One region of the Streptomyces sp. NPDC030021 genome, then DNA from elsewhere that is predicted to be linked to it. Evidence: riboswitches for the same ligand, from Rfam matches in the RefSeq annotation. Region 1 holds a riboswitch; each other region holds the start of a gene.
The links. Region 1 has a riboswitch for cyclic di-AMP ahead of ACZ4YL_RS21005 (transglycosylase family protein). Riboswitches for the same ligand answer to the same signal wherever they lie in the genome.
Positions count from the first base shown of each region.

Region 2: linked by a shared signal. The riboswitch ahead of ACZ4YL_RS00910 (LysM peptidoglycan-binding domain-containing M23 family metallopeptidase) and the one ahead of ACZ4YL_RS21005 (transglycosylase family protein) in region 1 are both predicted to bind cyclic di-AMP.
Region 3: linked by a shared signal. The riboswitch ahead of ACZ4YL_RS11690 (M23 family metallopeptidase) and the one ahead of ACZ4YL_RS21005 (transglycosylase family protein) in region 1 are both predicted to bind cyclic di-AMP.

Region 1 covers NZ_JBVIAH010000010.1:81,523-88,573, reverse strand. Annotated here, with positions in the region: gene ACZ4YL_RS21020 (globin domain-containing protein) at 1-637, opposite strand, end outside; gene ACZ4YL_RS21015 (cytochrome P450 family protein) at 768-2,081, shown strand; gene ACZ4YL_RS21010 (transglycosylase family protein) at 2,259-3,206, shown strand; cyclic di-AMP (ydaO/yuaA leader) riboswitch at 3,483-3,655, shown strand; gene ACZ4YL_RS21005 (transglycosylase family protein) at 3,659-4,378, shown strand; gene eno (phosphopyruvate hydratase) at 4,665-5,951, shown strand; gene ACZ4YL_RS20995 (FtsB family cell division protein) at 6,051-6,539, shown strand; gene ACZ4YL_RS20990 (DUF501 domain-containing protein) at 6,596-7,051, shown strand, end outside.
Region 2 covers NZ_JBVIAH010000001.1:215,254-222,304, reverse strand. Annotated here, with positions in the region: gene hpnH (adenosyl-hopene transferase HpnH) at 1-928, shown strand, start outside; gene ACZ4YL_RS00920 (aspartate aminotransferase family protein) at 925-2,343, shown strand; gene ACZ4YL_RS00915 (tyrosine-protein phosphatase) at 2,384-3,175, opposite strand; cyclic di-AMP (ydaO/yuaA leader) riboswitch at 3,491-3,666, shown strand; gene ACZ4YL_RS00910 (LysM peptidoglycan-binding domain-containing M23 family metallopeptidase) at 3,669-4,640, shown strand; gene ACZ4YL_RS00905 (SGNH/GDSL hydrolase family protein) at 4,804-5,589, shown strand; gene ACZ4YL_RS00900 (MBL fold metallo-hydrolase) at 5,688-6,929, shown strand.
Region 3 covers NZ_JBVIAH010000005.1:70,521-77,571, forward strand. Annotated here, with positions in the region: gene ACZ4YL_RS11680 (M16 family metallopeptidase) at 231-1,592, shown strand; gene ACZ4YL_RS11685 (M16 family metallopeptidase) at 1,613-2,980, shown strand; cyclic di-AMP (ydaO/yuaA leader) riboswitch at 3,198-3,356, shown strand; gene ACZ4YL_RS11690 (M23 family metallopeptidase) at 3,370-4,173, shown strand; gene ACZ4YL_RS11695 (GntR family transcriptional regulator) at 4,360-5,037, shown strand; gene ACZ4YL_RS11700 (HPr family phosphocarrier protein) at 5,344-5,625, opposite strand; gene ACZ4YL_RS11705 (bifunctional acetate--CoA ligase family protein/GNAT family N-acetyltransferase) at 5,809-7,051, shown strand, end outside.

The sequences.
Region 1 (7,051 bases):
GGACCAGGGCGGTGCTCAGCCGCCCCCGGTCGACCCGGCTGACGTGCAGGTCGAGAGTGCCGTCGGGGCGGGGGGCGTTGCCGATGGAGTAGGTCCGCCAGGTCGTCGGGACCCGTTCGCTGCTCACGCTCGTGTACTGGCCGGGGAGATAGGGGAAGGGGGCGTGCGGCCGCAGCGTCAGGACGCCTATGTCCGGTCCGTACTGGAGGTGGCGCACGACCTCCGCGTCCCACCACGGCGGGCCCTCGCTCGCGTCGGCGCCGGCCGTCATCGCGTCGGCCATCACCTGGTAGGCCTCGGCCCAGGCCTTCTCGACCGGTGGGGTCCAGGCCTCGCCGGAGGTCTCCGCGAGCGCGGCGAGCAGGCTGGCGCCGACGGCCGCGTAGTGCTCGGGGCGGACCAGGAACTTGCGGTGGTCGCGTCCCAGGTCGCGCAGGTAGGGGCCGAGGGTCTCGTCGTCGAGGTGGGCGATCACGTGGGTGAGCGCGGCGAAGAGCCGGTCCCGCTGGCGTTCCATGTCGTGGAGGGAGGCCGGGAAGAGGGCGCGGACTCCGGGGTTGTGCCAGAAGAGGTGGGTGTAGAAGAACTTGACGGCGTGCTCGGCCCGTCTCTCCACCACCGCGAAACTGCTTTTCAAGATCCTGACATCCACAAAACCGAAAGTAGGAATGCCGGAGAAGTTCAGGTCAAGGGTTGGCCGATCTACGGACAGCCGCGACGAACCACTCATATCGGGTGGGGGTTCGGAGCCGGGATACGGTCATCAGGTGCAAGAGCAGACCTCCGGAACCCCCGCCGAAACCCCCGCGGACACTCCCGCCGACACCCCTTCCGCCGAGGGCCCCACCCTCTTCGACTGGGAGTTCGCGACCGACCCCTACCCGGCCTACGCCTGGCTGCGCGAGCACTCCCCGGTGCACCGCACCAAGCTGCCCAGCGGGGTCGAGGCATGGCTCGTCACCCGGTACGCCGACGCCCGTCAGGCCCTCGCCGACCAGCGGCTCAGCAAGAATCCGGCGCACCACGCGGAGCCCGCGCACGCCAAGGGCAAGACCGGGATCCCGGGGGAGCGCAAGGCGGAGCTGATGACGCACCTGCTCAACATCGACCCGCCGGACCACACCCGGCTGCGGCGGCTGGTGTCGAAGGCCTTCACCCCGCGCAGGGTCGCCGAGTTCGCCCCGCGGGTACAGGCGCTCACCGACCACCTGATCGACGGGTTCGCGGGGAAAGGTGAGGCTGATCTCATTCACGAGTTCGCCTTCCCGCTCCCCATCTACGCCATCTGCGAGATGCTCGGGGTACCGCGCGAGGACCAGGACGACTTCCGTGACTGGGCCGGCATGATGATCCGCCACGGTGGCGGTCCGCGCGGCGGGGTCGCCCGGTCGGTCAAGCAGATGCGGACCTACCTCGGCGAACTCATTCACCGTAAAAGGGATGATCTGGGTGACGACCTGATCTCCGACCTGATCCGGGCGAGTGATCACGGGGACCATCTGACGGAGGGCGAGGCCACCGCCATGGCCTTCATCCTGCTTTTCGCCGGTTTCGAGACCACCGTGAACCTCATCGGCAACGGGGTCCACTCCCTCTTCATGAACCCCGGGCAGCGCGAGCGCCTCCAGCTCTCCCTCGCCGCCGGGGAGAGCGGACTGCTGGCCACCGGGGTCGAGGAACTGCTGCGCTACGACGGCCCGGTGGAGCTGGCGACCTGGCGGTTCGCCACCGAGCCGCTGACCCTCGGCGGCAAGCGGATCGAGGCCGGCGATCCGGTCCTGGTCGTCCTCGCGGCCGCCGACCGGGATCCGGAGCGCTTCGCCGACCCGGACACCCTCGACCTCTCCCGGACCGACAACCAGCACCTCGGGTACGGGCACGGCATCCACTACTGCGTGGGTGCTCCGCTCGCCCGGCTCGAAGGACAGACCGCACTGGCGACTTTGCTGACGCGTCTGCCTGATCTGGAACTCGCCGTTCCACCCCAAGACCTGCGCTGGCGCGGGGGGTTGATCATGCGAGGGCTACGTACTCTTCCCGTCCGATTCGCGGCTCAAAACACTTGCGCGGAAGCTGATTAAAAGTCAGATCCAGCTTGAACTTGTGACAATCGTTCGAAGGCCGCTAGGTTCTGCCGTTACCCCGCTGTTATATGCGAAAGGTGATCCCTCATGCTCTCCGGGAACGGCCGTCACAGACGCCCCCGCCAGGTCCCCGCGCTGGTTGTCACAGCCGGAGTCACTGGCTCTGCGCTGGCCATGCCGCTGTTGGCGGCCACCAGCGCCACCGCCGCCGACACCTCCACGTGGGACAAGGTCGCCGAGTGCGAGAGCGGCGGCTCGTGGAGCGCGAACTTCGGCAGCGGCACCTACGGCGGACTCCAGTTCACCCAGGAGGAGTGGCAGAGCGCCGGCGGGCTCGACTTCGCCGAGCGCCCCGACCTGGCGAGCCGTTCCCAGCAGATCGCCGTGGCCGAGCGGGTGCTGGGCTCGACGGGACCGCAGGCGTGGCCGCTGTGCGCGGCCTCGGCCGGCCTGGTCCGGGAGAGCCCCGCCGCACAGGTGGACCCCGGTCTGCCCGGCGGCCAGGGCCCACTCGCCCCCGCGCCGTCCCGCCCGGACGACGCCGTTCCGTCCACCAGGGGCGGCAAGCCGTCCACGGACTACGGGTCCCCGACCCCGGCCCCGGCTCCGAGCCCGTCCAGCACTCCGTTCCTGATTCCCGACGCGCCGTCCATCGGACTGCCCGTCATGCCCGCGCCGGACATCCCGACGACGCCCCCGGCCGACCCGACGGCTCCGGCCGTGCCGGGCGGTCCGACCGGCACGCCGACCCCCGTCGACCCGACGGCGCCGACGCTGCCGGTGGACCCGACCGCGCCCACCACCTCGCCCGTCACGCCGGGACTGCCCCCGGTCGACCCGACGGCCCCCGCGGCCCCGGAGGTCCCGCAGACCACCGGTACCACTCCTGTCCAGGGCAATGGCAAGCACCGCGGTGCGCCGGAGGCCGTGCCGACGGCCCCCTCTGATGCCGCGTCGGACCCCACCTACACGGTCCAGGCGGGCGACAGCCTGGCGACCATCGCGGTTGCCAAGGGCGTAAAGGGGGGCTGGAACGGTCTCTACCAGGCCAATGAGAAGGTCATCGGTGAGGACGCCGACCTCATCAAGCCCGGTCAGAACCTGGATCTAACCGTGCAATAAGGACAGTTCAGCTACCCGGAAAGAGTCGAATGTCGGATTTCTGTAAGTGAGACATGTGTCTCTTCCGGTCAACTGGCGTGTCCCGCCCCGGGGCTTCCGCAAACCCCGCCCTCACCTGCGCAAACGCCCCTGTGGGGAGCGCAAGTAGGGGCCGTTTCTCCCCGATGTTCCTCGTTGAACATCGGGGAGGGACCTGTCTACCTTCTGAATCGCTCGCCACCGCGAGCTCCTTCGACCGCATCGCCGAATCCTGCCGGCGGACGGGGGGAACAGTCGTCGCGTCAAGCGCCGAAGGCAGGAGCGGGGGAACCAAGGTAGGTGCCGGGAGCGGCCGTTGAGAGACGGTCACGCCACCGGCTTGGGGTTAAGACGTGCGCTAGGTCGCACGGCCGGGCAACTCACTCGCCCGAACCCGACAGCTCACCTCGTAGGCGTCGGTGAGGAGAAACTCCATGCTGCTTTCCGGCAAGGGCAAGCACCGTCGCGGTACTGCAATCGAGCGGTCTGTCCGGATCGTCACGCTCGCCGGTGTCGCCGGTGTGGCCGTGGCCGCCCCCCTGATGGCCGCGGGCACCGCCAGCGCCGCCACCACGTCCGAGTGGGACAAGGTCGCGCAGTGCGAGTCCGGTGGCAACTGGGCCATCAACACGGGCAACGGCTACTACGGCGGTCTGCAGTTCTCGCCCTCCACGTGGGCCGGGTTCGGTGGCAAGTCGTACGCCGCGCAGGCCAACCAGGCCTCCAAGTCGCAGCAGATAGCCGTCGCCGAGAAGGTCCTCAAGAGCCAGGGCAAGGGCGCCTGGCCGTCCTGCGGCAAGGGCCTGTCGAACTCCGCCTACACCGGTGGCGGCTCCGAGACCCCGGCGTCGTCGAAGCCGCAGTCCAAGCCGCAGCCGAAGCCGAAGGCCGAGAAGCCGAAGACCGAGACCAAGGCCGCGCCGAAGCAGACCAAGCGTCCCGAGGCTCCGACCACCCGCTCCGAGCGTGCCGAGGCGCCGGCCGCGCCGAAGACCGGCAACGGCTCGTACGAGGTCAAGCCGGGCGACACCCTGGGCACCATCGCCGAGGCCAACGGCGTCAAGGGCGGCTGGGAGAAGCTCTTCGAGCTGAACAAGGACATCGTCTCGGACGCCGACCTGATCTTCCCGGGCCAGAAGCTGAAGCTCAGCTGAACACTGCGGCAGAAGCCGCAGAAACCTGTACACGGCGTCAGCTGACCCCGTGCAGGATTTCCACCGCCCGGCGCGTGCCCCACGCGCCGGGCGGTGCTGCGTGCGGCCCCCGAAGGCCGGTGATCAAGCGACCTATGTCCCGGAAGAGGGGTATTCGGTCCCTTTTTCGTCCCAGGGTCCGGGCGGTCGGGCGGCCCAGTGCCCGGAGCCGGTTAGGCTCTAGGCGGCAAGGCCATCCCACGGCCTGACACGCCACCGCACACTCAGCGTCACATCCCAGAAGGAGATGCTCGTGCCGTCCATCGACGTCGTCGTAGCCCGGGAAATCCTGGACTCCCGAGGCAACCCCACGGTCGAGGTCGAGGTGGGCCTCGACGATGGCAGCACCGGCCGTGCTGCAGTTCCGTCCGGCGCCTCCACCGGTGCATTCGAGGCCATCGAGCTCCGTGACGGTGACCCCAACCGTTACTTCGGCAAGGGTGTCGAGAAGGCCGTCCTCGCCGTCATCGAGCAGATCGGCCCGGAGCTCGTCGGCTACGACGCCACCGAGCAGCGTCTGATCGACCAGGCCATGTTCGACCTGGACGCCACCGACAACAAGGGCTCGCTCGGCGCCAACGCCATCCTCGGCGTGTCCCTGGCCGTCGCGCACGCCGCGTCCGAGGCCTCGGACCTTCCGCTCTTCCGCTACCTCGGCGGTCCGAACGCGCACCTGCTGCCCGTTCCGATGATGAACATCCTCAACGGTGGGTCGCACGCCGACTCCAACGTGGACATCCAGGAGTTCATGATCGCCCCCATCGGCGCGGAGTCCTTCTCCGAGGCGCTGCGTTGGGGTGCCGAGGTCTACCACACCCTCAAGAAGGTCCTGCACACCAAGGGCCTCTCCACCGGCCTGGGCGACGAGGGCGGCTTCGCCCCGAACCTGGAGTCCAACCGCGCCGCGCTCGACCTCATCATCGAGGCCATCAAGCAGGCCGGCTACACCCCGGGCACGGACATCGCGCTCGCGCTCGACGTCGCCGCGTCCGAGTTCTACAAGGACGGCCAGTACGAGTTCGAGGGCAAGTCCCGCTCGGCCGCCGAGATGACCGACTACTACGCCGAGCTCGTCGCGGCGTACCCGCTCGTCTCCATCGAGGACCCGCTGTACGAGGACGACTGGGACGGCTGGAAGACCATCACCGACCGCCTCGGCGCGAAGGTCCAGATCGTCGGTGACGACCTGTTCGTCACCAACCCGGAGCGTCTGGCCCGCGGTATCGAGGAGGGCTCCGCGAACGCCCTGCTCGTGAAGGTGAACCAGATCGGTTCGCTGACCGAGACCCTGGACGCCGTCGAGATGGCCCAGCGCAACGGCTTCAAGTGCATGATGTCCCACCGCTCCGGTGAGACCGAGGACGTCACCATCGCCGACCTCGCCGTCGCCGTGAACTGCGGCCAGATCAAGACCGGCGCCCCGGCCCGCTCGGACCGTGTCGCCAAGTACAACCAGCTGCTGCGCATCGAGGAGATCCTCGACGACGCCGCGGTGTACGCGGGCCGCAGCGCCTTCCCGCGCTTCAAGGGCTAATCACCCCCCTGAGGGGCTGGCCTCCGTACGTCCCCGCACTCGGTCCCGTACCGTGTGCGGGGACGTATTGCGTAGTGCGTACCTAGGGGAGGCGGACCAATGGCCGGGAACCGGGACCGGTTCTCCACCTTCTCCACCGCGACCAGGCTCAAGCAGCTCGGCGAGCGGACCGCCGCCCACGTCTACCGGTCGCAGTCGCGGCGTCAGGTCCGCCGCAGCCGGCTCACCGGCCGCGCCGCGCTCCTGGTGCTCGTCCTCTGTACGCTGGTCGTCGCCCTCGCGTATCCGATGCGCCAGTACGTCTCCCAGCGCTCGGAGATCGCGAAGCAGCAGCGGGCCGCCGCGGCCGCGCGGGACCGCATGGAGCGGCTCCGCGACGAGAAGGCCCGCTGGCAGGACGACGCCTACGCGGAGCAGCAGGCGCGCAAGCACCTGCACTTCCTGCGCCCGGGGGAGATCGGCTACATCATGAGCGACCCCGGGGCCCAGCCCCCGCAGCCGCACGGGACCGGCCACGCCGGCTCCGACCGCCCCTGGTACTCCAACGTCTGGGACGGCGTCGACAAGGCCGACCGCCCCGGCGAGTGATCCGTACCGCCGTACCGCAGCACCCATCCACGAGAACGAAGAGACTTCCTCCAGGCATGCAGACGCCCCCGCCCCAGACCGACCGGACCGAGCCGACCGACGCGGACATCGAGGCGTTCGAGCAGCAGCTCGGCCGCCCGCCGCGCGGGCTGCGCGCCATCGCGCACCGCTGCCCCTGCGGGCAGCCGGACGTGGTGGAGACCGCCCCGCGGCTCCCCGACGGCACCCCCTTCCCGACGCTGTACTACCTGACGTGCCCGCGCGCGGCCTCCGCGATCGGCACGCTGGAGGCCAACGGCGTGATGAAGGAGATGCAGGCCCGGCTCGCCGAGGACAAGGAACTGGCCGCCGCCTACCAGGCCGCCCACGAGGACTACATCCAGCGGCGCGACGCCATCGAGGTGCTCCAGGGCTTCCCGAGCGCCGGCGGCATGCCGGACCGGGTGAAGTGCCTGCACGTGCTGGTCGGTCACTCCCTGGCCGCCGGCCCCGGGGTGAACCCGTTCGGCGAC
Region 2 (7,051 bases), on a different contig from region 1:
CTACGCCTGCAACCTGGCCTGTGAGGGGTGCGGGAAGATCCAGCACCCGGCCGGGGTGCTCAAGCAGCGCATGCCGGTCGCCCAGGCGGTCGGCGCCGTACTGGAGTCCGGTGCGCCCATGGTGTCCATCGCGGGCGGCGAGCCCTTGATGCACCCGCAGATCCACGAGATCGTCCGGCAGTTGGTGGCGAGGCGGAAGTACGTGTTCCTCTGCACCAACGCGATGCTGCTGCGCAAGAAGATCGAGAAGTTCACCCCCTCCCCCTATTTCGCCTTCGCCGTGCACATCGACGGTCTGCGCGAACGCCACGACGAGTCGGTGGCCAAGGAAGGCGTATTCGACGAGGCGGTCGCCGCCATCAAGGAGGCGAAGAAGCGCGGGTTCCGGGTGACCACCAACTCCACCTTCTTCAACACCGACACCCCGCAGACGATCATCGAGGTACTCAACTACCTCAATGACGACCTCCAGGTCGACGAAATGATGATCTCGCCCGCCTATGCCTACGAAAAGGCCCCTGACCAGGAGCACTTCCTGGGCGTCGAACAGACCCGAGAACTCTTCAGGAAGGCCTTCGCGGGCGGCAACCGGCGGCGCTGGCGGCTCAACCACTCCCCGCTCTTCCTGGACTTCCTGGAAGGAAAGGCCGATTTCTCCTGCACGGCCTGGGCCATTCCGAATTACTCCCTCTTCGGCTGGCAGCGCCCCTGCTATCTGATGAGCGACGGCTACGTACCGACGTACCGCGAGCTCATCAACGACACCGACTGGGACAAGTACGGCCGCGGAAAGGACCCGCGCTGCGCGAACTGCATGGCTCACTGCGGCTACGAGCCCACCGCCGTCCTGGCCACCATGGGCTCCCTCAAGGAATCCCTGCGCGCGGCCCGGGAGACCATCGCCGGCAACCGGGACAAGTCGGCATGACCGGGCGGCCACAGGAGGAAGGGGGCGGCCGGGGCAAGGGCTTCGACCTCGGCGCCCTCCTGGCCGAGCGCGGCGCGGAGCGGTACGAGCTGCACTCCCGGCACCTCAACCACCAGCTGCCCCGCATGCTGCACACCATCGGCTTCGACAAGGTCTACGAGCGGGCCGAGGGCGCCCACTTCTGGGATGCGGAGGGCAACGACTACCTGGACATGCTGGCCGGGTTCGGGGTGATGGGCCTGGGCCGGCACCACCCGGTCGTCCGCCGCGCCCTGCACGACGTCCTGGACGCCCAGCTCGCCGACCTGACCCGGTTCGACTGCCAGCCGCTGCCCGGGCTGCTGGCCGAGAAGCTGCTCTCGTACAGCCCGCACCTGGACCGGGTCTTCTTCGGCAACAGCGGCACCGAGGCGGTGGAGACGGCCCTGAAGTTCGCCCGGTACGCCACCGGGCGCCCCAGGATCCTCTACTGCGACCACGCCTTCCACGGGCTGACCACCGGCTCCCTCTCGGTGAACGGGGAGGGCGGCTTCCGCGACGGCTTCGCACCGCTGCTCCCCGACACGAAGATCGCGCTCGGGGACCTCGCGGCCCTGGAGCGGGAGCTGAAGCGCGGGGACGTGGCCGCCTTCGTCGTCGAGCCGATCCAGGGCAAGGGGGTCCTGGCCGCCCCGCCCGGATTCCTGCTCGCCGCGCAGGAGATGCTGCACCGGCGGGGGGCGCTGCTGATCGCGGACGAGGTGCAGACCGGCCTCGGACGTACCGGGGACTTCTACGCGTACCAGCACGAGCCGGGCGTGGAACCGGACCTGGTGTGCGTGGCGAAGGCGCTGTCGGGCGGATACGTCCCGGTCGGCGCGACCCTGGGCAAGGACTGGATCTTCAAGAAGGTCTACTCGTCCATGGACCGGGTGCTCGTGCACTCCGCGAGCTTCGGTTCCAACGCCCAGGCCATGGCGGCGGGCCTCGCGGTCCTGTCCGTCATGGAGGACGAGGAGGTCGTGGCGAACGCCCGGGCCGTGGGCGACCTGCTGCGCGGGCGGCTCGCCGCACTGGTGGACGAGTACGAGCTGCTGCACGAGGTGCGGGGGCGCGGGCTGATGATCGGCATCGAGTTCGGCCGGCCGTCCTCGCTGGGCCTGCGCAGCCGGTGGACCATGCTGCAGGCGGCCCGCAAGGGGCTCTTCGCGCAGATGGTCGTGGTGCCGCTGCTGCAGAAGCACCGGATCCTCACCCAGGTCTCCGGGGACCATCTGGAGGTGATCAAGCTGATCCCGCCGCTGATCGTGGACGAGGCGGACGTGGACCGGTTCGTCGGGGCCTTCCGTGAGGTCATGGACGAGGCGCACGGCGGGTCCGGGCTGATCTGGGACTTCGGCCGGACGCTGGTGAAGCAGGCCGTCGCCACGCGCTGACGGCCCGCCCACCCCGTGGGGGAACCGGCCCCCGCCCCGGTCAGGCGAGGAGCCGGTCCCGCAGCCGGTCGAGGGTCTCGGGCGTCAGCCCGAGGCCCTCCGCCAGGTAGCGGTCCACCCCGCCCCAGATCTCGTCGATGGTGTCGAAGGCGGCCACCAGGTACTCGGCGCGGGCGTCGAAGAGCGGCGCGAGCAGCTCCATCACCTCGGGTGAGCGGGCGCCCTCCGACTCGTCGGTGCGGCGCACGCGGTAGCGGCGGTGCGGGGCGTTCGACTCCAGGTAGTCCGCCACGATCGCCTCGCGCTCGACGCCCAGCGCGAGCAGGGTGACGGCGATCGACAGGCCGGCCCGGTCCTTGCCGGCCGCGCAGTGCATCAGCGCGGGGACGCTGTCCTCGGCGAGGGCGTGCACGACCCGGCTGTGCTCGGCGGTGCGCTGCCGGATGATCCCGCGGTACGAGTGCGACATCCGGGCCGCCGCCTTACCGTCGCCCAGGAGCTCGCGCAGCTGGACGAGGTCGCCGTCGCGGACCAGGCGCCAGAACTCCCGTCCGTCGGCCGGGTCGGAGAGCGGGATGTTGACGTTCCGCACGCCCGGCAGCTCGACGTCCGGCCCCTCCAGCGCGTGGTCGGCGACATTGCGGAAGTCGAAGATGGTGTGGAGGCCGAGCGAGGCGAGGAACTCTGCGTCGCTTTCGGTGGCATGCGCGAGATGTCCGCTTCGGAACAGTCGTCCCGTCCTGACCGTTCGGCCGCCAGAAGTCGGCAATCCGCCCACATCGCGGAAATTGCGCACTCCGGACAGCTCCGGCTCCTGTATCTGCTGGGTCAAAGCAACTCCTCCACCACGTCGTGGGCCCTCTGTCCGAATTACACTACTTGGCGCCAACTTGCCATATCCGGAGGCGAGATCAGACACGTCCCCGTGAGCCAGATCATACGGTGACCGTGAGTGCCTGATCGCTAAAGGCGAATGGCCCCGTCGGGGCGGCTGTTGGCGGTGCGGAATGGACGGAGGGTGACGGTAATTCCGTCGGTCCCTCATGCCTGTTATTCCGTCAGGGAATTCACGGCTTGTTCCGTGCCGCCGCAAGGGATTACCTTCGCGATCGATCCGGGTGGACCGCCAAATCCTGCCGCCTCCCGGAAACCGCATCCGACCTATTCGCGCGGCAGGAGCGGGGGAACCAGGTAAGCCGCCGGCCCGGAGATCTTTTCTCCGGGATGGCTCGGGGTGAAGCGGTGCATGTCCCGTACATGTACGGCCGGACATCTCCAGTCCGAACCCGACAGCTCACCTCGCAGGCGCCGGAGAGGAATTCGTCATGCCTGCAAAGGGTAAGCACCGCCGTCCCAAGTCCCTTTCCCTCTCCCGCGGTTTCGCCGTCGCCGGAACCGGTGGCGCGGCCCTCGCACTGCCGCTGATCGGTGCCGCCGGCTCCCACGCGGCCGTCGCCCCGGCCGCCGCGACCGCGGTGACCCCCGCGGTGGCGTCGCAGGCCCCCGTCGCTCTGCAGGCGGCACCCGCCGCCGCCGTGCAGGCCGCGCCGGCCGTCTACACCGTCGTGCCGGGCGACTACCTCTCGAAGATCGCTGCCGAGCGCCACCTGTCCGGCGGCTGGGAGCAGCTGTACGCCGACAACCGGGAGGCCGTCGGTGGCAACCCGTCGCTGATCCACCCGGGCCTGAAGCTGCACCTCGGCGGTCCCGCCGAGGCGGCTCCGGCCGAGGCGGAGGCCGAGGCCGCCCCGGCCCCCGAGGCCGACGCGGAGCCGGCAGCGCAGGCCGCGCCGAAGCCGGTCCGCAAGCAGGCCGAGCAGGCCGCCCCGGTGCAGCGGGAAGCCGCCGCCGAGTCCCAGGCCGAGGCCCCCGCCGCCGCGCCGCAGTCGGCCGCCGGCTTCGTGGCCCCGGTCAGCGGCGGAATCTCCACCCAGTACAAGGTCGCCGGCAGCATGTGGTCCTCCGGCTACCACACCGGCGTCGACTTCATCGCGAGCTCCGGCACCACCGTCAAGGCCGTCGGCGCGGGCACCGTGGTCTCCGCCGGCTGGAGCGGCTCGTACGGCAACGAGATCGTCATCCGGCACGCGGACGGCAAGTACTCCCAGTACGCCCACCTGTCCCAGCTCTCCGTCTCCTCCGGCCAGAGCGTCACCGCCGGCCAGGCCATCGGACTCTCCGGCTCCACCGGCAACTCGACCGGCCCCCACCTCCACTTCGAGATCCGCACGACCCCGTCCTACGGCTCGGACATGGACCCGATCGCCTACCTCCGTTCCAAGGGTGCGAGCCTCTGACGGCACCCGCCGCCGGAGCACCGACACGCGTGAGGCCGGGACCCGAGGGGGGTCCCGGCCTCACGTGTACTTATTCCTTATCCCCTGCGTGGTAGAGATCACGGCCCGTCAACCCCTCATTACGTTGGCGTAGGTTGGTTACGGGAGTGAAGGATGGGTTCTCGTGGCAGCGACGACGACGAAACTCAAGACCATCGGCTCGTACGCGGCGATCGGGGACAGCTTCACCGAGGGCGTGGGGGACCCGGGACCCGGGGATTCTTTTCTCGGCTGGGCGGACCGGCTCGCCGTGCTCCTGGCCGATCAGCGCGAAGAGCATGACTTCCGGTATGCGAATCTGGCGGTGCGGGGGAAGCTCCTCGACCAGATCGTGGCCGACCAGCTTCCGAGAGCCAAGGCCCTCGCACCGGACCTGGTGACCTTCTGTGCGGGCGGCAACGACATCATCCGGCCCGGCACCGACCCGGACGACGTGGCGGAGCGGTTCGAGGCGGCCGTGGCCGACCTCACCGGGTCCGTGGGCCAGGTCATGATCACCACGGGCTTCGACACCCGCGGCGTACCGGTGCTCAAGCACCTCCGCGGCAAGGTGGCGACGTACAGCGCGCACGTCCGTGCCATCGCCGACCGCTACGACTGCCCGGTGCTCGACCTCTGGTCGCTGAAGTCCGTACAGGACCGGCGGGCCTGGGACACGGACCGGCTGCACCTCTCGCCCGAGGGACACACGCGGGTCGCGCTGCGCGCCGCGCAGGTGCTCGGGCTGGACGTGCCGGCCGACCCCGACCAGCCGTGGCCCCCGCAGCGGCCGCGCGGCTCGGTGGACGTGACCCGGGACAACATCCAGTGGGCGCGCGACCACCTCGCGCCGTGGATCGGCCGGCGGCTGCGCGGGGAGTCCTCCGGGGACCACGTGGAGGCGAAGCGGCCGGACCTGCTGCCGCTGTAGCGGGCGCGGGAGCCGGAAGCGGAATCCTTCGGGGCCGGTGTGCGTTGGGATGGTCGTAGAGCGACGACCATCCTGACCCCACCCTCCCTGGAGGCGCTTTGACCGGCTCCCGTCCCCTGCGTCCGCGGCTGCGTGCCCTGCGGCCCGAAGCCTTCGGTGCGGACCCGTCCGGTGCCCGGCTGGAGCGGATCCAGCGCTCGCCGAACTTCGCCGACGGCGTCTTCCAGAACCCGGTCGGGGCCCGGAACAGGCCCTCGGGGTCGATGGCCGAGTTCGCCAAGATCTACTTCCACCGGGAGCAGCGGGTGCGGCGCAGCCCCGCCGCGCCGATCCCGGTCCACCCGACGACCCTCGCGGACCTGGCGAAGCCGCCCGTGAGCGGCCTGCGGCTGACCTGGATGGGGCACTCCAGCGTGCTCGCGGAGATCGACGGGCGCCGCGTGCTGTTCGATCCGGTGTGGGGCGAGCGGTGCTCCCCCTTCCCCTTCGCCGGTCCCAAGCGGCTGCACCCGGTACCGGTCCCGCTGGCCTCGCTGGGCACGGTCGACGTCGTGGTCATCTCGCACGACCACTACGACCACCTCGACCTGCCGACGATCAAGGCGCTGGCCGGTACGGACACGGTCTTCGCCGTCCCGCTGGGCGTCGGCGCACACCTGGAGCGCTGGGGCGTACCGGCCGACCGGCTGCGGGAGCTGGACTGGAACGAGAGCACCAAGATCGCCGGTCTCTCGCTCACGGCCACCCCCGCCCGGCACTTCTGCGGCCGCGGCCTGCGCAACCAGCAGCACACCCTGTGGGCGTCCTGGGTCGTCGCGGGCGACGAGCACCGGATCTACCACAGCGGTGACACCGGCTACTTCCCGGGCTTCGGGGAGATCGGCGCCGAGCACGGGCCCTTCGACGCCACCATGATCCAGATCGGTGCCTACTCGGAGTACTGGCCCGACATCCACATGACGCCCGAGGAGGGCATGCGTGCCCACCTCGACCTGCAAGGCGGCACCCCTCACGGGACGATGCTGCCGATCCACTGGGGCACCTTCAACCTGGCCCTGCACCCGTGGGACGAGCCGGGCGAAGGCACGCTGACCGCATCGAAGAACGCGGACGCCGCCATCGCGCTCCCCATCCCGGGACAGCCCTTCGAGCCCGGCTCGGCGGACGCACCCACCGCACCGTGGTGGCGGCCCTTCGTCGGCGGAAAGGCGGCGGGCGGCCCTGTCGACGGCCGCTCGTCCGTGCCGCCGCTCGGGGCGGGCGGAGCGGCGGCGACAGCTGCCCGGGTGGCGTCGGCGGCCGCCGACGGCCAGGGGAAGCCGGAGTCCGTCGGCTCGTAACGCACGGCACCGGGGCAGGAAGGGGCCGTTCCGGCAGATCCGGGCGGCCGACAGCCCGCGAAAGGCCCCCGGGGGACGTACGGAGCCCCGCGCGAGCCGTGGTGGCGCCGACGGCCGGCCGG
Region 3 (7,051 bases), on a different contig from region 1:
GGGGTGTCTGGCTGGGTCTTGCTGGGTCTGGCGGTCTTGGTGGTGTCCGGCGAGGGTACGACGCGGACCATTGTGGCCCGGCGCACCGACAACGCCGACTCCGACCCCGGGGGTCCCCCGGACGGAGTGCGGGGGAGTGACCCGGGAACTTATCCGGCGGTCGGCGCGCTTGCATACAGTGGCAGGTCGATAAGAAATCTCTGCATCGCGATCGAAGGGACCACATGCCCATGGGTCACACGGCCACAGCCCAGGCCGGCTCCGGCGGCCTGACAGCGACCGAGCACCGGCTGGCCAACGGCCTGCGCGTGGTGCTCTCCGAGGACCACCTGACCCCGGTCGCCGCGGTCTGCCTCTGGTACGACGTAGGCTCGCGCCACGAAGTCAAGGGACGCACCGGCCTGGCTCACCTCTTCGAGCACCTGATGTTCCAGGGGTCGGCGAGCGTTCCCGGCAACGGGCACTTCGAACTGGTCCAGGGCGCCGGCGGTTCCCTCAACGGCACCACCAGCTTCGAGCGCACCAACTACTTCGAGACGATGCCGACCCACCAGCTGGAGCTCGCGCTCTGGCTGGAAGCGGACCGGATGGGGTCCCTGCTGGCCGCCCTGGACGACGAGTCCATGGAGAACCAGCGCGACGTTGTCAAGAACGAGCGCCGCCAGCGGTACGACAACGTTCCGTACGGTACGGCCTTCGAGCGGCTCACCGCCCTGGCCTACCCCGAGGGCCACCCGTACCACCACACCCCGATCGGCTCCATGGCCGACCTGGACGCCGCCTCCCTGGAGGACGCGCGCACCTTCTTCCGTACGTACTACGCGCCCAACAACGCCGTGCTCTCGGTCGTCGGGGACATCGACCCCGAGCAGACGCTCGCCTGGGTCGAGAAGTACTTCGGCACCATCCCCGCGCACGACGGCAAGCAGCCGCCCCGCGACGGCTCGCTGCCCGACGTCATCGGGGAGCAGCTGCGCGAGGAGATCGTCGAGGAGGTCCCGGCGCGTGCGCTGATGGCCGCCTACCGGCTGCCGCACGACGGCACCCGTGAGTGCGACGCCGCCGACGTGGCGCTGACCATCCTGGGCGGCGGCGAGTCCTCGCTGCTGCACAACCGGCTGGTACGCCGCGACCAGAGCGCCGTCGCCGCCGGCTTCGGCATGCTGCGCCTGGCCGGGGCGCCCTCCCTGGGCTGGCTGGACGTCAAGACCTCCAGCGGGGTCGAGATCCCCGCCATCGAGGCGGCCGTGGACGAGGAGCTGGCGCGGTTCGCCGCCGAGGGCCCGACCGCCGAGGAGATGGAGCGCGCCCAGGCGCAGCTGGAGCGCGAGTGGCTGGACCGGCTGAGCACGGTGGCCGGCCGCGCCGACGAACTGTGCCGCTTCGCGGTGCTGTTCGGCGACCCGCAGCTGGCGCTGACCGCCGTCCAGCGCGTCCTCGACGTCACCGCCGAGGAGGTGCAGGCCGTGGCCGCGGCCCGACTGCGCCCGGACAACCGCGCGGTGCTCGTCTACGAGCCGCTCGCGGCCGACGAGTCCGACCAGCACGACGAGTCCGACGACTCCGACGAGAACGAGGGGGCGGAGCAGTGAGCGACACGGCAGCCGTCACGATGACCTTCCACCCGCGCCCGCAGGCCGGCGAGCCGCAGCCGTGGGCCTTCCCGGCCCCCGACCGCGGGCAGCTGTCCAACGGGCTGACCCTGCTGCGCTGCCACCGGCCGGGCCAGCAGGTCGTCGCGGTCGAGGTCAACCTCGCCGCCCCGCTCGACGCCGAGCCCGAGGGCCTGGACGGCGTGGCGACCATCATGGCGCGGGCGTTCTCCGAGGGCACCGACAAGCACTCCGCCGAGGAGTTCGCGGCCGAGCTGGAGCGCTGCGGCGCCACCCTGGACGCGCACGCCGACCACCCGGGCCTGCGGGTCTCGCTGGAGGTCCCGGCCTCCCGGCTGCCCAAGGCGCTGGGTCTGCTCGCCGAGGCGCTGCGCGCCCCCGCCTTCGCCGACGCCGAGGTCGACCGGCTGGTGCGCAACCGGCTCGACGAGATCCCGCACGAGCTGGCCAACCCGCAGCGCCGCGCCGCCAAGCAGCTCTCCAAGGAGCTCTTCCCGGCCACCCTGCGGATGTCCCGCCCGCGCCAGGGCACCGAGGAGACGGTCGCCCGGATCGACTCCGCCGCCGTGCGCGCCTTCTACGAGGCCCACGTACGCCCCGCCACCGCCACCGCGGTGGTCGTCGGCGACCTGACCGGCATCGACCTGGACGCCGTGCTCGCGGACACCCTGGGCACCTGGACGGGCAACACCGCCGCAGCCCTCCCGGTGCCGCCGGTGACCGCCGACGACACCGGCCGCGTGGTCATCGTGGACCGGCCCGGCGCGGTCCAGACGCAGCTGCTGATCGGCCGGATCGGGGCGGACCGCCACGACCGGGTGTGGGCGGCCCAGGTGCTGGGCACGTACTGCCTGGGCGGTACCCTCACCTCGCGCCTGGACAAGGTGCTGCGCGAGGAGAAGGGGTACACCTACGGCGTGCGCGCCTTCGGTCAGGTGCTGCGCTCCACCGCGGACGGCAAGGGCGCCTCGATGCTCGCCATCAGCGGCTCGGTGGACACCCCGAACACCGGACCGGCGCTGGAGGACCTCTGGAAGGTGCTGCGCACCCTCGCGGAGGGCGGTCTGACCGACGCCGAACGCGATGTCGCCGTGCAGAACCTGGTGGGCGTGGCCCCGCTGAAGTTCGAGACGGCGGCCTCGGTCGCGGGCACCCTCGCCGACCAGGTCGAGCAGGAGCTGCCGGACGACTACCAGGCGCAGTTGTACGCCCAGCTCGCCGAAACGGGCACGGTGGAGGCGACCACGGCGGTCGTCAAGGCCTTCCCCGCGGACCGGCTGGTCACCGTCCTGGTGGGCGACGCGGCGCTGATCGAGGAGCCCGTGCGGGCTCTTGGGATCGGAGAGGTCACGGTCGTCTCCAACTGACCGGCGGATGACGGCTCCTTGAGGGCCGACGGAAGGTTTCGGCAAGGGGTTCTGGTGACTTGGTCACCAGAACCCCTTTTGTCCGTTTAGTGGTGAGGTTGCTTTTATGTGGTGTGGCGTACGCAACAAAAAGCCGTGTCTGTTTGGCGATTGACTGATGATCCGCCTAGCGTCGGCCGTGCTGTCCGTCAGTTGTGCCCGCCGCACCCGCGGCACCGGGCAGCGATCGCCGAGTCCCCGTCAGGCGCGAGCCTGGGGAGCCGGGGACCCACATGAGTCCCTGGGGTGAATCGGACCCCCTCGCAAGAGGAGATCCGTAGGAGACCTTCCTGCTCCGAACCCGTCAGCTAACCCGGTAGGCGAGAAGGAAGGAAAGGATCAAACCCTTCATGGCGTTTGGCAGTCGTCCCGCTGGTACCGGTAAGCACCGTGGCTCCAGCCGTCTGAGCAAGAAGACCGCCGGCTACGCCGGTATCGCCGCGATCGCCACCACGGGTGTGGTCGGCTCCCTCGCCGCCCCGGCCTTCGCCGCGGACAACCACAGCAGCAACATCGGCCAGGACACCGGCCTGGGCGCCGTGGTCGTCGCCGAGGACCTCGCGGGCGACATCGCCGACCAGGCCGAGTCCCAGCACCGCGGCGCCGAGCAGGACGCCGTCAAGGCGCAGGCCGAGGCCGACGCGAAGCAGCGGGCCGCGGAGGCCAAGCGCCTCGCCGAGGCCAAGGCGAAGGTCGAGCGCGAGGCCGCCGAGCGCGCCGCCCGCGAGGAGGAGCGCAAGCGCCTCAACACCTTCGTCGCCCCGGTGGACGGCTCGTACGTCAGCACGCAGTACCACGCGGGCGGCGGCATGTGGTCCTCCGGCAGCCACACGGGCATCGACTTCCACGCCGCCTCCGGCACCTCGGTCCACGCCGTGGGCGTCGGCACCGTCGTCGAGGCCGGCTGGGGCGGCGCGTACGGCAACAACGTCGTCATCAAGCACAACGACGGCACCTACACCCAGTACGGGCACATGACCTCGCTGAACGTCTCCGTCGGCGAGCAGGTCACCCCGGGCCAGCAGATCGGCCTGTCGGGCTCCACCGGCAACTCCAGCGGCCCGCACCTGCACTTCGAGGCCCGCACGGGCTCGCAGTACGGCTCGGACATCGACCCGATCGCGTACCTGCGCTCGCACGGCGTCAGCGTCTGACCCCGCCTCGCGCACCGCTTCACCGAAGACCCCGGCTCCCCGAGCCGGGGTCTTTGTGTTGCGTCTTTGTGCAAATGTTTCGTATTTCTGGCCGCTCTCGGAAATTATCGTGTGTTGCAATAGAGTCGCAGTGCACGCATGTGCGTGCAATGAGGCTGGCAGTCGGAAATAGGCGGAGGTTCGGTCTTGCGTATTCCTGCGCACGCGGTATGCACAGCAATCCGCGACGACATCGTCTCCGGGGTGTTCGAGCCGGGCGGTCGGCTGACCGAGGAGGTGCTGGCCCGCCGGTACGGGGTCTCGCGCGTCCCGGTGCGCGAGGCCCTGCGGACCCTGGAGTCCGAGGGGTTCGTGACCACACGGCGCCACGCGGGGGCCTGCGTGGCCGAGCCCACCGAACAGGAGGCCGCGGACCTGCTGGAGCTCCGGATGCTCCTGGAGCCGCTGGCTGCCGCCAGAGCCGCCCGGCGGCGCACCGACGCGCACCTCAAGGTGTTGCGCGGGCTGGTCAGGCTGGGGCAGGAGCGGGCCAGGCGGGGCCAGGGCGAGGACCTGCGGTCCCTGGGCGGCTGGTTCCACGAGACGCTCGCACAGTCCTCCGGCAGCCCCGGGCTGATCGCGCTGCTCACGCAGATGCGGCACAAGATCGCGTGGATGTACGTGGTGGAGGCGCCGGCCCGGCCGGTGGAGTCCTGGGCGGAGCACGGGGCGATCGTGGACGCGGTGGCGCGCGGCGACGCCGAACGGGCGCGGGCGCTGACCGCGATCCACGCCGACCGGGCGGCGGGGGCGCACCGGCTGCGGCTCCGCCCGGCGGTGAGCACTTCGCAACCTGCCGTAAACATGTCGAGCGGCCGGCATTAACAGGAGCCGTATACAAAGGGTGGGACCGCGTGAATTCGCTGTCCGGCGGCCGGCCCTTTCCGTGTCGGGCCGATTCGCCGTGCGGGAATTCCGGCGGAGCTGAATTCTGCGTGCACCGGATTCCGGCGGGCCCTTTTCCCTGCCGGGCGGGATTTCTTCGGAGCCCGCCACCCACGGGGGCTGCGGTTCCGCGGCGCGAGCGCACCGGGCGGGCCCGCCGCGTGGCAGGGCCCCGTACGCGAACGACGAAGCCGCGGCCCCCGGATCGGGGGCCGCGGCTTCGCGCGTGAAGTCGAACCCGAAGGGTCAGACGGTCTCGGGGAGCTCCTCGAGACCCTCGGCGACCAGCTTCGCGAGGCGGTCGAGCGCGGCGTCCGCACCCTCGGCCTCGGAGGCGAGGACGATCTCCTCGCCGCCCTGGGCGCCCAGGCCCAGGACCGCCAGCATGGAGGCGGCGTTGACGGGGTCGCCGCCGGACTTCGCGATGGTCACCGGGACGCCGGAAGCGGTCGTCGCACGGACGAAGATCGAGGCGGGACGAGCGTGCAGGCCCTCGGCCCAGCCGACGTTGACGCGGCGCTCTGCCATGGTGATGCCCTTCAGGTTCTTACGGTTGTCTAGACCAGTCTCTCACGACGTCCGGAATGCTCGGACCTTCCTCCGGCCTGAATTTTCCGCCGTTCGACCTTCCCCAGCTTGCACTGATTCGTCCCGTACTGTCTCAGCGCCGCGCGAGCGCTCCACGGCCTGATCCGGCCGTAAGGTGGGCCCATGACCATCGAGTCGGACCCCTCGTACCCGGCCCACTGGGAAGCCGATGTCGTCCTGCGCGACGGCGGCACCGCCCGGATCAGGCCCATCACCACCGAGGACGCGGACCGGCTCGTCAGCTTCTACGAGCAGGTCTCGGACGAGTCGAAGTACTACCGGTTCTTCGCCCCCTACCCCCGGCTCTCCGACCGCGACGTGCACCGCTTCACGCACCACGACTACGTGGACCGGGTCGGGCTCGCCGCGACCATCGGCGGGGAGTTCATCGGCACCGTCCGCTACGACCGCATCGGCGCCGACGGACGGCCCGCCTCCGGACCCGCCGACGAGGCCGAGGTCGCCTTCCTCGTCCAGGACGCCCACCAGGGCCGCGGGGTCGCCTCAGCCCTCCTCGAACACATCGGCGCGGTGGCCCGCGAGCGCGACATCCGGCGGTTCGCCGCCGAGGTGCTGCCCGCCAACACCAAGATGATCAAAGTCTTCACGGACGCCGGCTACCAGCAGAAGCGCAGCTTCGAGGACGGCTCCGTCCACCTCACCCTCGACCTCGAACCCACCGCCGAGTCCCTCGCCGTGCAGCGCGCCCGCGAACAGCGTGCCGAGGCCCACTCGGTGCAGCGGCTGCTGGCCCCCGGCTCGGTGGCCGTCGTCGGAGTCAGCCGCTCCGGTGCGGGCGTGGGCGCGGCCGCACTGCGCAACCTGCGCGACAGCGGCTTCCACGGCCACCTCTACGCCGTCAACGAGGCCGTCACCCGCGACCTCCTCGACGGCGTGCGGGCCTACCGCACCATCGAGGCCATCGGCGCCCCGGTCGACCTCGCGGTGATCGCGGTCCCGGCCGACCGGGTCCCCGACGCGGTGGCCGCCTGCGGCGAGCACGGGGTGCAGGGGCTCGTCGTCCTGTCCGCCGGATACGGGGAGAGCGGCCCGGCCGGACTCGCCCGCCAGCGCGAACTGGTGCGGCAGGTGCGCTCGTACGGGATGCGGCTGATCGGGCCGAACGCCTACGGGGTGATCAACACCGCGCCGGAGGTGGAACTCAACGCCTCCCTGACCCCCGCGCCGATGCCCACCCGCGGCCGGATCGGCCTGTTCACGCAGTCCGGGGCGATCGGGATCGCCCTGCTCTCGGCCCTGCTCCGGCGCGGCGAGGGCCTGTCCTCCTTCGTCTCCGCGGGCAACCGCGCCGACGTGTCCGGGAACGACATCCTCCAGTACTGGTACGACGACGAGGCGACCGACG